Regions from separate parts of the Paenibacillus sp. FSL R7-0313 genome, predicted to be linked through region 1. Evidence: riboswitches for the same ligand, from Rfam matches in the RefSeq annotation. Region 1 holds a riboswitch; each other region holds the start of a gene.
What was found. Region 1 has a riboswitch for thiamine pyrophosphate ahead of NSQ38_RS00435 (ECF transporter S component). Riboswitches for the same ligand answer to the same signal wherever they lie in the genome.
Positions count from the first base shown of each region.

Region 2: another riboswitch for thiamine pyrophosphate. It lies ahead of tenA (thiaminase II); the one in region 1 lies ahead of NSQ38_RS00435 (ECF transporter S component).
Region 3: another riboswitch for thiamine pyrophosphate. It lies ahead of NSQ38_RS02595 (ABC transporter substrate-binding protein); the one in region 1 lies ahead of NSQ38_RS00435 (ECF transporter S component).

Region 1 is NZ_CP150219.1:119,868-124,160, reverse strand. Features, by position in the region: gene NSQ38_RS00445 (pectate lyase) at 1-219, shown strand, start outside; gene NSQ38_RS00440 (copper amine oxidase N-terminal domain-containing protein) at 409-1,362, opposite strand; TPP riboswitch at 1,523-1,633, shown strand; gene NSQ38_RS00435 (ECF transporter S component) at 1,864-2,457, shown strand; gene NSQ38_RS00430 (ABC transporter ATP-binding protein) at 2,458-4,029, shown strand; gene NSQ38_RS00425 (energy-coupling factor transporter transmembrane component T) at 4,004-4,293, shown strand, end outside.
Region 2 is NZ_CP150219.1:4,456,679-4,460,971, reverse strand. Features, by position in the region: partial or broken gene NSQ38_RS19560 (endo-1,4-beta-xylanase) at 1-670, shown strand, start outside; gene NSQ38_RS19555 (sugar-binding protein) at 689-1,270, shown strand; TPP riboswitch at 1,477-1,574, shown strand; gene tenA (thiaminase II) at 1,691-2,350, shown strand; gene NSQ38_RS19545 (CotH kinase family protein) at 2,476-4,161, shown strand.
Region 3 is NZ_CP150219.1:628,280-632,572, forward strand. Features, by position in the region: gene NSQ38_RS02585 (ATP-binding protein) at 1-759, opposite strand, end outside; gene NSQ38_RS02590 (SIR2 family protein) at 749-2,158, opposite strand; TPP riboswitch at 2,266-2,378, shown strand; gene NSQ38_RS02595 (ABC transporter substrate-binding protein) at 2,600-3,640, shown strand; gene NSQ38_RS02600 (thiamine-binding protein) at 3,866-4,156, shown strand; gene NSQ38_RS02605 (ABC transporter permease) at 4,156-4,293, shown strand, end outside.

The DNA.
Region 1 (4,293 bases):
GATATTGGCAAACTGGTTCGACAAAATGGTGGAACTTCCTTCGCAGTTAATATGACGCTGGATAACTCCAACATTTCCAATGTGAAAGATTCGATTATGCGTACAGACAGCAGTGTATCTCAAGGGAAAATTACGAATACCCGCTATTCCAAAGTGCCAACCCTGTTTAAGGGATTTGCTTCAGGTAAGACCAGTCAATCCGGCAATACGCAATATTAAACAGGAGATTGAATCGCTGGAGTTGGTACAAGTTTAAGCTCCACGTGTGATTTGAAGTTAAAATATAACGCCAAAAAGAGCGTCCCAAGGTCATTGCCACACTGACTTTGAGGGACGCTTTTTGTAATGCGATGTCATAGTATAGTTCTTATCGTTCTGCTGAGCCATGTATTATAGCGGAGGCTCAAATTATTTTTCTCCCGGAACTTCAACGATGACTTTGCCTTTCTCGGGGGCAACAGAACCGGTATCAATAGAGCCCAATTTGTTCATGATCTCGTAAGAGGTTTCTTCAAGCATGCGAGAGTACTTGAATGATACGAGTGTTTGACCTGCTACGGAAGGACGAGTCCCTGCTTCAGCAACGGCTTTGGTTTTAATAAAGAACAGGTCACCGATGGTTCCAGCACTTTTGCTGATGTTGGCCTGCCATTGTAGTAGGGCACTTCCATTTTTGAGGATATAATAACTGATCAGATCGTTATCCTCAACAACGAAGAAACGATCTTTTTTGCCTTGTTCAAAAATGTATTCAATAGATGAATCCACTGGACCCAAAGGGTTGCGAATGTCCAGACGTGCTTGTCCCAGTTCAGAAAAGCGGGGCAGATGCAGTGCGGCTTCACGCGCCACAGTCAGATCGGAACTGTTATATTCTTTTACAATCGTAGCATCGGTAGTGTAAATGTAGGCTTCCTTGGCCTTCTGGTTCCACTGCACCTTGGCACCAAAAGCTTCACCGATGGCACGGAGCGGAAGCATCGCTTTACCATTCACCAGAATCGGCGCTGAGGATAATGTCGCATTCTGACCGTTTTTCTTCATTGTTTTGCTGTTAGGTGTAAGGACATACTTATCGCTGCCTGTATTAATGCTGATCTCTTTTGTTTTGTTATTGTAACCAAACGTATAGTTGCCGAGGAATTGAAGCTCCGTCAATGCCACGTACGTAATACCCTGCCGTATGACAACATCATATTGAGCTTGAACATTGTTAATATAAGCTGTCGGTTTAGGTTTGGTTGCTGCGGCTTCCGCCACAGTGGATGAGAGTAAGGCAGGTGCCGTGCCTGCGGTGAGTATCGAAGCGGCAAGGACCATTTTCCATGTTTTAAGCTGCCAAACAGAGTTGTAATCTTTCATCACTATCAATCTCCCTTCTAATGTTTAAGACGGACTACATAACCTAAATGTTTCATATTATGGAAAGTGAACCATCCGATGTCCTGTTCCCTGTTACCCCAAATAAAGCTTTTTCTAGGGATTGCCACAAATACCCATCTGATGTACATTAGAAGCAATGAAATAAGTGAACCGGGAGCTCAATGAAGTTGGGCTGAGAGAGTGGCCTTGTGCCGCTGACCGTACATCTGATCTGGGTAATGCCAGCGTAGAGAACATAGATTTGCGATATGTAAGGGTGAATTGTGGGGAATGAACGTGGATGAACATCTGACTCTTTGAACTGTGGTGATGTAGCTGCCAGGGCGGAGGGGTGCTGGTTGATATTCCGTATTTTCGACATCCATCCATTACATCATTGTGAGGATTGTACACTGTACGTAAGGCCTGCCCGGAACCGGGGAGGCTTTTTTCGTTTATTTTGATAACCCTCACAGGGAACAGAGGAAGGACGTAGAGAACATGGCAACAACAGCAGGCAACAAGCGATTGAAACTAACGGATATTCTGGTAACCATCGTGATCGCAGTGGTATTTGGGGTGATTTACAAGATATGGGGACCTACATATGACTTGATGAAACCATTTGGCGTTCATGCGGAGCAGATGATCTACGGCATGTGGTTTATGGCGGGCACGTTTGCTTTTGTTATCATTCGTAAACCAGGCGTGGCTATTCTTGCCGAAGTTGCGGCTTCAACGGTAAGTGCCTTTCTGGGCAGTGAATGGGGCATGTCCACACTTGTGTATGGTTTGTTGCAAGGGTTGGGAGCCGAGATATTCTTCGCCGCATTTTTGTATCGAAAAACCAATCTGTTTGTCACTTGTCTTGCAGCCATAGGAGCTGCAGCGGCTTCGCTTTTGCTGGATTATCAATACGGGTATATTGATTCACTCTCGGCTTGGAATTATACGTTATTTATCGGATTCCGCTTCATCGGAAGCATCTTGATTGCCGGAGTGTTTGCTTATTATCTCGCCAAAGCATTGGAACTGACCGGTGTAACACGCTCCCTCAGACCGGTATCCAAACAGGATTATGAGGCGTTGGATTAGATGAGCGGAGAGGGGAATTCGCAAGCGGTAAGTGTGACAAATCTAAGATGCAAGTTCCCGGGAGAGAAAGCCTTGGTATTTCAAGGCTTGTCTCTTTCTGTGCGTCAAGGAGAGAAAGTGCTGTTGCTTGGCCCGAGTGGCTCCGGTAAATCGACGTTATTGCAAATTCTGAGCGGTCTGATACCACGTTCGGTTGAGATTCCAATGAAATGTGATGATATTCAGGTTCCCGCCAAAGCAGGAGTGGTCTTTCAAGATCCGGATACCCAGTTCTGTATGTCCTTTACGGATGAAGAGATCGCATTTGTGCTGGAAAACCGAAATATTTCGCGTGAAGAGATGGCGGGTATGATTGAATATTATCTGGATCAGGTGGGGTTATCCTTTGAAAAGAATCGTGTATTAATCCAGTCCATGTCTCAGGGGATGAAGCAGCGTCTTGCGATTGCTTCGATGCTTGCCATGGACCCGGAGGTATTGTTTTTGGATGAACCCACTGCACTGCTGGATGATGAGGGTACTTCTCAGGTGTGGGATACCGTTAAACGGATCGCTAGTGATAAAACGATCATCATCGTTGAACACAAAATAAACAAGATTGTGGATATGGTCGACCGCATCATTGTGTTGTCACCTGAAGGAAAGATTGTGGCGGATGGGCCAGCGCAGCAGGTATTCACGGATGAACGAGGCAAGCTGAAGGCTTATGGAATCTGGTATCCAGGCATATGGGAGGAGCAAGAGCTGGCAGCTAAGGAAGAAGAGGGAAGTGCTTTTGGAGAGCTTCAAGTGTGTGTGGATCACGGCATCTCAAACTTGGAAGCACAGCAATCGTCTGGCTTATCCGTTACACCGGGTATATCCCCCATATCTCACGTCTCATCCTTATCACCTGGATCACCCACCTATCAGCCTGCACTGGACTTGAAGCAGTTCACCGGATGGCGTGGGAAAACACCCTTCATTCAGGTCGAGCAGGCCAAAGTATGGTATGGAGACTGGATTGGTATTGTCGGAGCTAATGGAGCTGGAAAGAGTTCATTGTTGTTATCTCTGATGAATATCCTGAAAACAACAGGTCATTATGAGGTTGTAGGCCAGCCTTCTGGCAAAACGGAGCAGCTTGCAGATCAAATCGCGTTTGTATTTCAGAACCCGGAGTTTCAATTTGTGACCAACACCGTCGCGGAAGAAGTGGAATTCTCATTGCTGGGGGGCAGGCTTACAACGGAAGAAAGACTTGTCAGGACTGATCATATGTTGAATCAATTTGGATTAATCGACCTGTCCGAGCGTCATCCCTACCAATTATCGATGGGGCAGAAACGACGCTTGAGCGTTGCCTCTGCACTGGTGAGAGAGCAGCGAATACTGCTGTTGGATGAACCTACTTTTGGACAGGATGCCCGCAATACGTTTGCCATGTTAGCACAACTGGAGCAATTGCGGAGAGAGGGAACAGCTATTGTTATGGTTACCCATGATCGTGAAATTGTAAAAAGATATTGCACCCGAATCTGGACGGTAGATGAGGGGAGGTTAACTGATGCAATTGTCGTTTCCTCACCGTGAAACCTGGCTTCATAACGTCAATCCGGGATTAAAGATGATCATTCTGACGATGATGTTTGTCATCGTTATCCTTATTCACAATCTGAATGTAATGGCCAATGTTGCTGTGGCGATGATGTTATTACTGTGCTGGACAGGTCACCCATGGTATAGATTGATCCTGTACGCGTCCCCATTCATTCTGGTGTTTATCTCCACATCTACAGGTATGATGATGTTTGGTAAGGGAGAGACCACATGGTATAAATGGGGACTGATTCACAT
Region 2 (4,293 bases), 2.6 Mb from region 1:
ATTGTTGGATTTGTACCAAAAACACAAAGATCACATTTCTTCAGTTACCTTATGGGGACTTCAAGATGAGAAGTCTTACAACAACCAGGCGATGCTATTTGATTCAGCCCTGAAGGCCAAAAAAGCATACTGGGGACTTGTGGATGAATCCAGCTTACCTGTGTTGACACAGAGAGCCGTCTCACTTTCGGGTAAACCGGATATCAAAAAACAGTCACAAGATCCACTCTGGAACAAAGCGGTGTCTACTCCACTGAAGGGCGACTCTTCGGGATCAGCCAGTTTCCGCACCTTATGGGATCATAGTAACCTGTATATCCTTGTGGATGTTCAGGATGCGAAGGCAGATGTGAATGACAAAGTAGAACTCTTTGTTGATCTCAATAACGGCAAGACCACCTCATATGAAGCAGATGACCGACACGTAATCATTAAGCGGTCAGGCAAAGCTGAGGGCGCGGAGCAGCGTTCATATCGTGTACGTGAGACAAAAACCGGATATTCGGTTGAATTGTCCATTCCATGGGGTGGTATACAAATCGGATCAGAATATGAAGCAGGTTTGGATATCCGTGTGACGGATGGCGCTGCAAGTGGGACACAACCTTATAGTCCACTGTACTGGAATGATCGAACACAATCTCAGGAGCAAGATACAAGCAAATACGGCGTGATTCAACTCGCCCCTATGCCCAAATCTGCACAAGCTATGCAAGGGATTGTTCAGATTGATGGGAAGAAAGAAGCCCTATGGAATAAGGCTGTACCATTTGAAGTAAAAAGGTTGAATGAGACCGAAGGTGCAGAGGCAGTGGCTCGCGCAATGTGGTCAGGGGAGTATCTATATCTGCTGATTGACGTCACTGATCCAAACATCATCACAGATAGCATCAACCCATGGGATCAGGATTCGGTTGAGATTTTCCTGGACGAGAATCACCAGCGGACACCGTATTTTCAATATGATGATGCCCAGTTCAGAATCAGTGCAGACAATGTGGCAACCTTTGCAGGCAGTGCTTCACCCGGACGCCTTGTAAGTGCTGTGAAGAAAACGAATAAAGGATACCTCGTAGAAGCCAGAATCCAGTTGAATTCACTGACGCCAAAGGCTGGAAATGTCCTCGGTTTCGAGCTTCAAATTAACGACAACCAGGGCGGAGGTAAACAGAACGTAGCCAAGTGGAATGATACGACCAATGAGAGCTGGAGAAACACTTCCCAGTACGGAATACTCACTTTTGTCGAAAAAAACAAACTCGGGCATTAAATCGTTTGCAGTAATAGTAATAATAGAAACCATCATAACAGGGGATAAAACTCAACCATTGTTATGATGGTTTTCATCGTTTACATACGTCACCAAAGGTGATGAGGTGGGATACAAACTGCCTTGACTATATTTAACAGCCCTTGATATACTAAATGGATGTTATTTTTTCTTTTATGGGAACAAGAAAGTAATCAACTACATACAACCGTTTGCGAGGGAGCCTTAACCGGCTGAGAGGGTGTTAAACCGACCTTACCTGATTTGGATCATGCCAACGTAGGGATGCAACGATGAAACGCTGTACTTGGGTAGCTCATGCGAACCCCCTTGTTTTAGTGTATTTGTCTGCGAAACATCCTATGGATGTTTCGTTTTTTTGTTTTTAAATACATACATTATGAATTGGAGGAACACATATTGACTATTTCAGAGAGACTACACCAGGCAGCACAGCCTGTATGGAAGGAATGTCTTGAGCATCCCTTTGTTAAAGGGATCGGGGATGGTTCTTTACAGGTTGAACAATTTCGTTATTATTTGCTGCAAGACTACTTGTACCTGTTCGATTATGCCCGCGTATTTGCACTAGGTATCGTCAAGTCGCACGACCCCAAATTGATGCAGTTTTTTAGTAAAAACGTAGATAACATCCTGAATGGTGAAATGAAAATTCATCGTTCTTATATGGAGCGTTTAGGAATTACAGAGGATCATGTTTTTCAGGTAAAACCTGCACTGAAAAATGCAGCCTATACAAACTATATGCTCTCAGTTTCCCATGCGGGCGGTATAGCAGAAGTACTTGTATCGATTCTGGCCTGCTCATGGAGCTATGCAGAGATTGGTCAAGTTCTTGCCCAAAAGCCAGGTGCAGCTGATCATCCTTTTTATGGAGAGTGGATCACAGGATATGCTTCCTCTGAATACAACAGCAGCAATCAATCCCTTGTGGCGTTAACGGATAAGCTATTAGAAGGCTGTAGCGAGGAAACGTACCAACGAATGGAAGATATTTTCGTGATGTGCAGTCGCTTCGAGCTTGATTTTTGGGAGATGTCATGGAGGCTGGAGCCTTAAGTTCACTGGTCGTTCATTCAATTAGAGAGTACCATATGACGCCACTCATTCAGATTCATTTAAGAATTGCCATCTATGATGAATTACATATAAAAAGATTCAACAACAATCATGAGGTGATGGCAATGAGTATATACAAATGGCCTAAATTTATCGGTGTAGCGGTGTTATGTACTGCAATGCTGACGGCATGCAGCTCGACTAATCAAGGAAGTGTGGACTCGGAAAGCAATTCGACTGAAACAGAACAAACGAATACGGATAATCAGAGTAAAACGGAGAATACTGCGCAGACAGTAGGGTATGCCGATCAAATCAACAAAACTGAGGTTATGTCCATTTCGATTGATGTGGATGAAACGGCATGGAAAGAGATGCTGGATAATGCAAATGAGGAGCAGTACATCTCAGCTAATATTACGATTAACGGAACAACGATTGAAAACGTCGGAATTCGTCCAAAGGGTAACTCCAGCCTTCGGCAAGTTGCTAGCGATGATACAACGGATCGATATAGTTTCAAAATCAAATTTGATGAGTATGTTAAGGATCAAACTTGGATGGGGTTGGACAAGCTCGTTGTGAACAACATGATTAGCGACAATAGTTATATGAAGGAATACTTGAGTTATGACATCATGAGTTATATTGGCGTAGATGCACCTTTATTCGCATTCTCCAATATTAGTGTAGATGGAGAGACTTGGGGTTTGTATCTGGCTGTTGAAGACATTGACAGCGGATATCTCGCTCGAGCCAAGAATGATGAGGGTGAACTTTACAAGCCGAACAATGATGACAACATGGGGGCAGGAGGAATGGGAGGGCCAGATGGCAATCCTTTTGCACAAGGGTATGGAGATATGCAGCCTCCTACTGAAGGTATGGCGCCACCGGATGGTGCAAGTCCGCCGAATATGAACAGCGGGACAGGGGAAGATGGAGCGAATACACTACCGGAAGCAGGTATGAAGGGTAACCGTGGTCCAGGTGGTATGGATGGAAGCGGCAATGGTGTTTCATTGGTGTATACCGATGACAAATCATCCAGTTACTCCGCCATCTTCGACAATGCTGAGACCAAAACAACAGAGGAAGATTATCAGCGTGTCACTGAATCGCTCAAAAACTTGAGCACAGGTACCGAACTGGAGAAATATGTGGATGTGGACGAAGTTCTGAGATATTTTGCAGCCCACACGGTCGTTGTCAATATGGACAGTTACACGTCCAACATGGGACATAACTATTATCTGTATGAAAACGATGGACAGATCAGCATGTTGCCCTGGGACTACAACATGGCCTTCGGTGGATTTCAAGCTGGTTCTGCCTCCGATGTCGTGAATCTGGCGATTGATACGCCGGTATCAGGGGTCAGCCTGGACGAACGTCCAATTTTAGGAAAGCTCCTTGAGGTGCCGGAGTATAAGGCCAAGTATCATGAATATTTGCAGGAGATCGTAGATGGATACTTCGCAGACGGAAAATATGAAGAAAAAGTGCAAAGCCTGAACAACATGATCTCAGAATATGTGAAGCAAGACCCTACAGCGTTTATTACGTATGATAAGTACGAGGAAGCTGTTACAGAATTGACCAAACTTGGCACGCTGCGTGCAGAAAGTATACAAGGGCAACTGGACGGAGATATCCCTTCCACGACCGAGAAACAAAAAGAGGACTCGGATTCACTGATTGATGCTTCTTCGGTTGACCTGTCCAAACTGGGTGAAAATAATACGCGAGGAGGCATGGGAGGTCGCGGTCGTGAAGCTGCAGAGAGTAATCAGTCTCAGGATGGAAAATAAGTGACTTACGTAAAGCGAACAGATAATCAAGATGAGTTCAGCGATCAGCAAAAGATCGTACATTGAAGTAGACGGATAGCCTGAAATTTAATAAAACCAATGCGTACCGACATTTTGTCGTTCGCATTGGTT
Region 3 (4,293 bases), 510 kb from region 1:
GACAACCAACTCTCTGAGTAGTCTGTACTCAGGCCTTTGATCGTCTGTGGGTTTTGCTCCTACAAGAAAATAAGCTAATTCATCAAAATTCATAAGCCAAAAAGGAATATATAGTGGGTTATGTGTATCATTGATTTTGAAAACCTTGGCTTCAGGAAAAGCGGTTGCATATTCCCCATGGGGGTCTATAAGAACCATTCTTGAGTTTGAATAATCATTGATAATTCTTTTAATCATCCCCGCGGTAGTATTTGATTTTCCACTTCCTGTTGAACCTAGTATCGCTGCATGTCGAAGTACAAGTTTATGTACATCAACAAATACATCTAAATTATCCGATGACGAATGTTTTCCAATAGGAGTGGAACCCAAACTTCCCTTTCCGTATATGTCCACTAAATCAGACTCTGTTACAATATGGACTTCATCATTTATAGTTGGATATAGACCAATCCCCTTTTCAAAATCTCCGTTACCTATCTTTTCTCCAACTAAGTTAACGGTTAGAAATCGTGATCCAATTGCTTGTTTTAATTCACTGTCATTAATCTTACTTGGAGTATTACTTACACTTGATACAATTCCATACGAAACTACATTACCAATAGGCATTTTTACAAAAGTTCCTATTTGACCAATTTTGTATACCTTGCCTTCTATTATTGGGCTAGAAGATGGGATGTTATCACTAATTTCTACTTCTACAATATTTGAATCGACTCGGATGATTTTCCCTAAAAAAGTAATATCATTTTCCATGCACAGCCTCCTCTATGCTCTTTTTCTTCCCTGAATTAGAAATGAGAAAAGCTGATAATTTTTTAAAATCGCCGAGTATGAATTTATCTTCTTGTTTGTCCCAATAAAAACTGCTTTCGTTGGCATTTCCGATACTATCATCATATTTCCATTGATACAGCCTGCCATTAGTAATCATTTTTTTTGGACCCATTACACAAAGGTTTAAATGTGTTATGGCAATTGACTCCATAAAATCAACTTGTTCATCCGAAAAGCACATACATACTGCATATAGCCGAGGATTCTGTCTTAAGCCATTGAAAATAATCTCATTGATATGCTGATCTGAAAAAGAATAACCAGAAAATATAAAGAGACGTTCTCCTTGCAATAAATAGTGTTTTAATTTATCAAAATATGCAATAAAAGGTTGCTTACGAGATAAATTATATTTTTCCTTTGAAGGGTAAACCACAAGTTCATTTTCTGGTACATCAACTTTTCCATTTCTAACAATTTTATAGTTGTCGGATAAACTGTCTTTTCTAAACTCCCAGTTTAAAGAACCATGTATTTTCCATAATCTTATCCAGTTAAAAGTCAAATCATTGTTACCTACTATTTTCTCAATACTCTCTGGCCAAAAAAATGGCTCGTATGAACCTACAAATCCGTCAAAATATGGAATTCGGTTATCTTCCATAGCTTTTTCTAATAATAAATCATAGTTAGTGGTAAAAATTTCTTTAATGCTATTTCTATTCGCAATGTCAAGCCATGCGAAAAATTTCCTGAGATCAGTAATATCTGCATCTTGCTCTTTAGCTTGAATGATATCAAATATTTTTTTGCATATTTGTTCATCTAACATTTGAGCGACTCTTCCATTTATTCCATCATATTCTCTTTCTTCTTTTTCCCCTGTTATCTCTCTTATTTGTCGGACATAGTTTAATATATCTTCTACACTAATATTTCTACCAGCATGTAGACTAGCTAAGCTATATTTAAGACTTGTAAAGTGTGGCTTAAGGCTACTATTAAGGCTTTCTTCAACATAATCTGTTAATCTGTAAATATTAGGTAGCCCAAATGCACAAGAACTTCCTGCTCCAAAAAAGAAACCTATATTTTTTGAATAGGACAATACCTTTTTAAGTTCATCCATCTCTTGAACTACATTTATTTGGCTCATATATTTACTCCTTATCGGCTCAGGGGGATGTGGGAATATACAAAAAAAATCTAAATTCATACATTTTTCGATAGTATGCACTTCGATTATACATTGATCACCAATATATTCCAACAACAAGATTTGCGAAAAATCCGATGCTTTTGCACTCAGCCAGATTGCCTTATATGATTCGCCACGATAATTAATGAAAATAACACATCCAAACAGGCTGTTATACATATGTATATCGGCCTGTTAGATAAGTTCATACGTGTACCCATCCAGTTCCTGACTGGACACGTTCCACCGGCTGGCCTATAATTACACCTAGTAATGCCCGTAACTTCATAGTTTCCCAGGGGAGTCGGAATTGGCCGGCTGAGAGTGTATCCCACCAAGATACTAACCCTTAGACCTGATCTGGATCATGCCAGCGTAGGAATCGGAGTATATCGAAATGGCACAGCCCTATGGCTGAACGCCACCTCTCTAACGCCTGCACGCGTCCCGGATTACGGGACGCTTTTTTAATGTTCTTTTATATAGCCAGAGAGCTAAAAAAAGTGACGTTATCCAGATCTCAACTGGTATAAATCTGTCGATTTATGCAAGATGATTGGATATGAAGCCAAGGAGTACCCCGTGCCACTCGGCCGGACATACCGAAGGAGAGAACCACAGATGAAATGGCGTAAAACGATGGGATTGTTGCTCTTATGCGTGCTTATGGTGACTGTAGCCGCATGTGGTGGCAAAGAAGCTGCCCCGGCAGAACAGAACAGCAACACAAATGCGGAAAGCAGTAACGAAGGTGACACTGCCGCCCTGAAAGATATTAAAGTGGTGCTCGACTGGACACCGAATACGAATCATACCGGCCTGTATACGGCTGTAGATCAAGGTTTTTACAAGGCCGAAGGCTTAAACATGGAGATTGTACAACCAGGTGCCGGTGGCGCAGATACGATGGTTGCATCGAACGAAGTGCCTTTTGGCGTAAGTTATCAGGAGAGTGTAACTCAAGCCCGCACACAGGGTGTGCCTCTCGTCTCCATTGCAGCAGTTATTCAGCATAATACATCCGGGTTCGCTGCTCCGGCGGATAGGAATATCAAATCACCGAAAGATTTTGAAGGCAAAACCTATGGCGGTTGGGGTTCCCCAGTGGAAGAAGCCGTGATGCAATCCATTATGGAAGGCGACGGAGCCGATGTATCCAAAGTGAAAAACATTAACATGGGTGATGCCGACTTTTTCACCGCAGTAAAACGAGACATTGATTTCGCATGGATTTTCTACGCTTGGACGGGGATTGAAGCCGAACTTCGCGGGGAACCAATCGACATGTTATATGTGAAGGATTATTCAGATGCATTGGATTACTACACGCCTGTCCTCGTAACAAACGAGCAGACGATCCAAAACGACCCTGAGTTGGTGAAAGCATTCCTGAAAGCCACCTCTGAAGGGTATCAATATGCGATCGATCATCCCGAAGACGCAGCGAACATTCTGATCAAGGCTGTACCGGATCTGGACAAGGAATTGGTCCTGGCAAGCCAGAAGTGGCTTAGTCCCAAGTACACAGATGACGCCCCGCGCTGGGGTGAGCAAAAACAGGAAGTGTGGCAGAACTACACCGACTGGATGTTTAGCAAAAAACTGCTGGATGAACAGATCGATGTGAGCAAAGCATATACGAACGATTTTTTACCCCAATAAAATTTCTCATATAAAACGAACTTAATATTTACACGAGGACGGAGAGGACAGAAATAACGTGAAAAAGCGAAGCGGTCGCCTTTATCACCGGATTTTCCCTTTAGAGAAGGGAATCAAAAAAAATCTGGGGATAACAGCGATTGGAGGGTTATTCTGTCATCGAAGTGGCAAGTGTAACCGTCATTAGTTCATTTTATATATTTTCGAAAGGAGCCGTGATCTCTCATGGCAAGCACACTACTTAGCATTCAGGTTATTCCGAAAACGCCAAATGGCGAGAACTCTTATCCATACGTTGATCGCGCCATTGAAGTTATTCAGCAATCCGGCCTGAAATATCAGGTGAACGCGCTCGACACCACGATGGAGGGGGAACTGGAGGAACTGCTGGAAGTTGTCCGTAAAATGCACGAGGTACTCGTGGAGGCTGGCAGCCCAAGCATCATCTCCCAGATCAAAATCGCCCATAGCCCTACCGGCTTCAGCATGGACACCCTGACGGAGAAGTATCGCTAATGCCTGCCTATTTCAAAAGTGTATGGCCGCCCATTGTGGCGGTTATTCTCTTTATAGCGATATGGCAGGGAGCCGTCTCCCTCTTCCATATTGAGAAATGGATGCTGCCTGCACCGTCCGACATCGCCCGCGAAGCG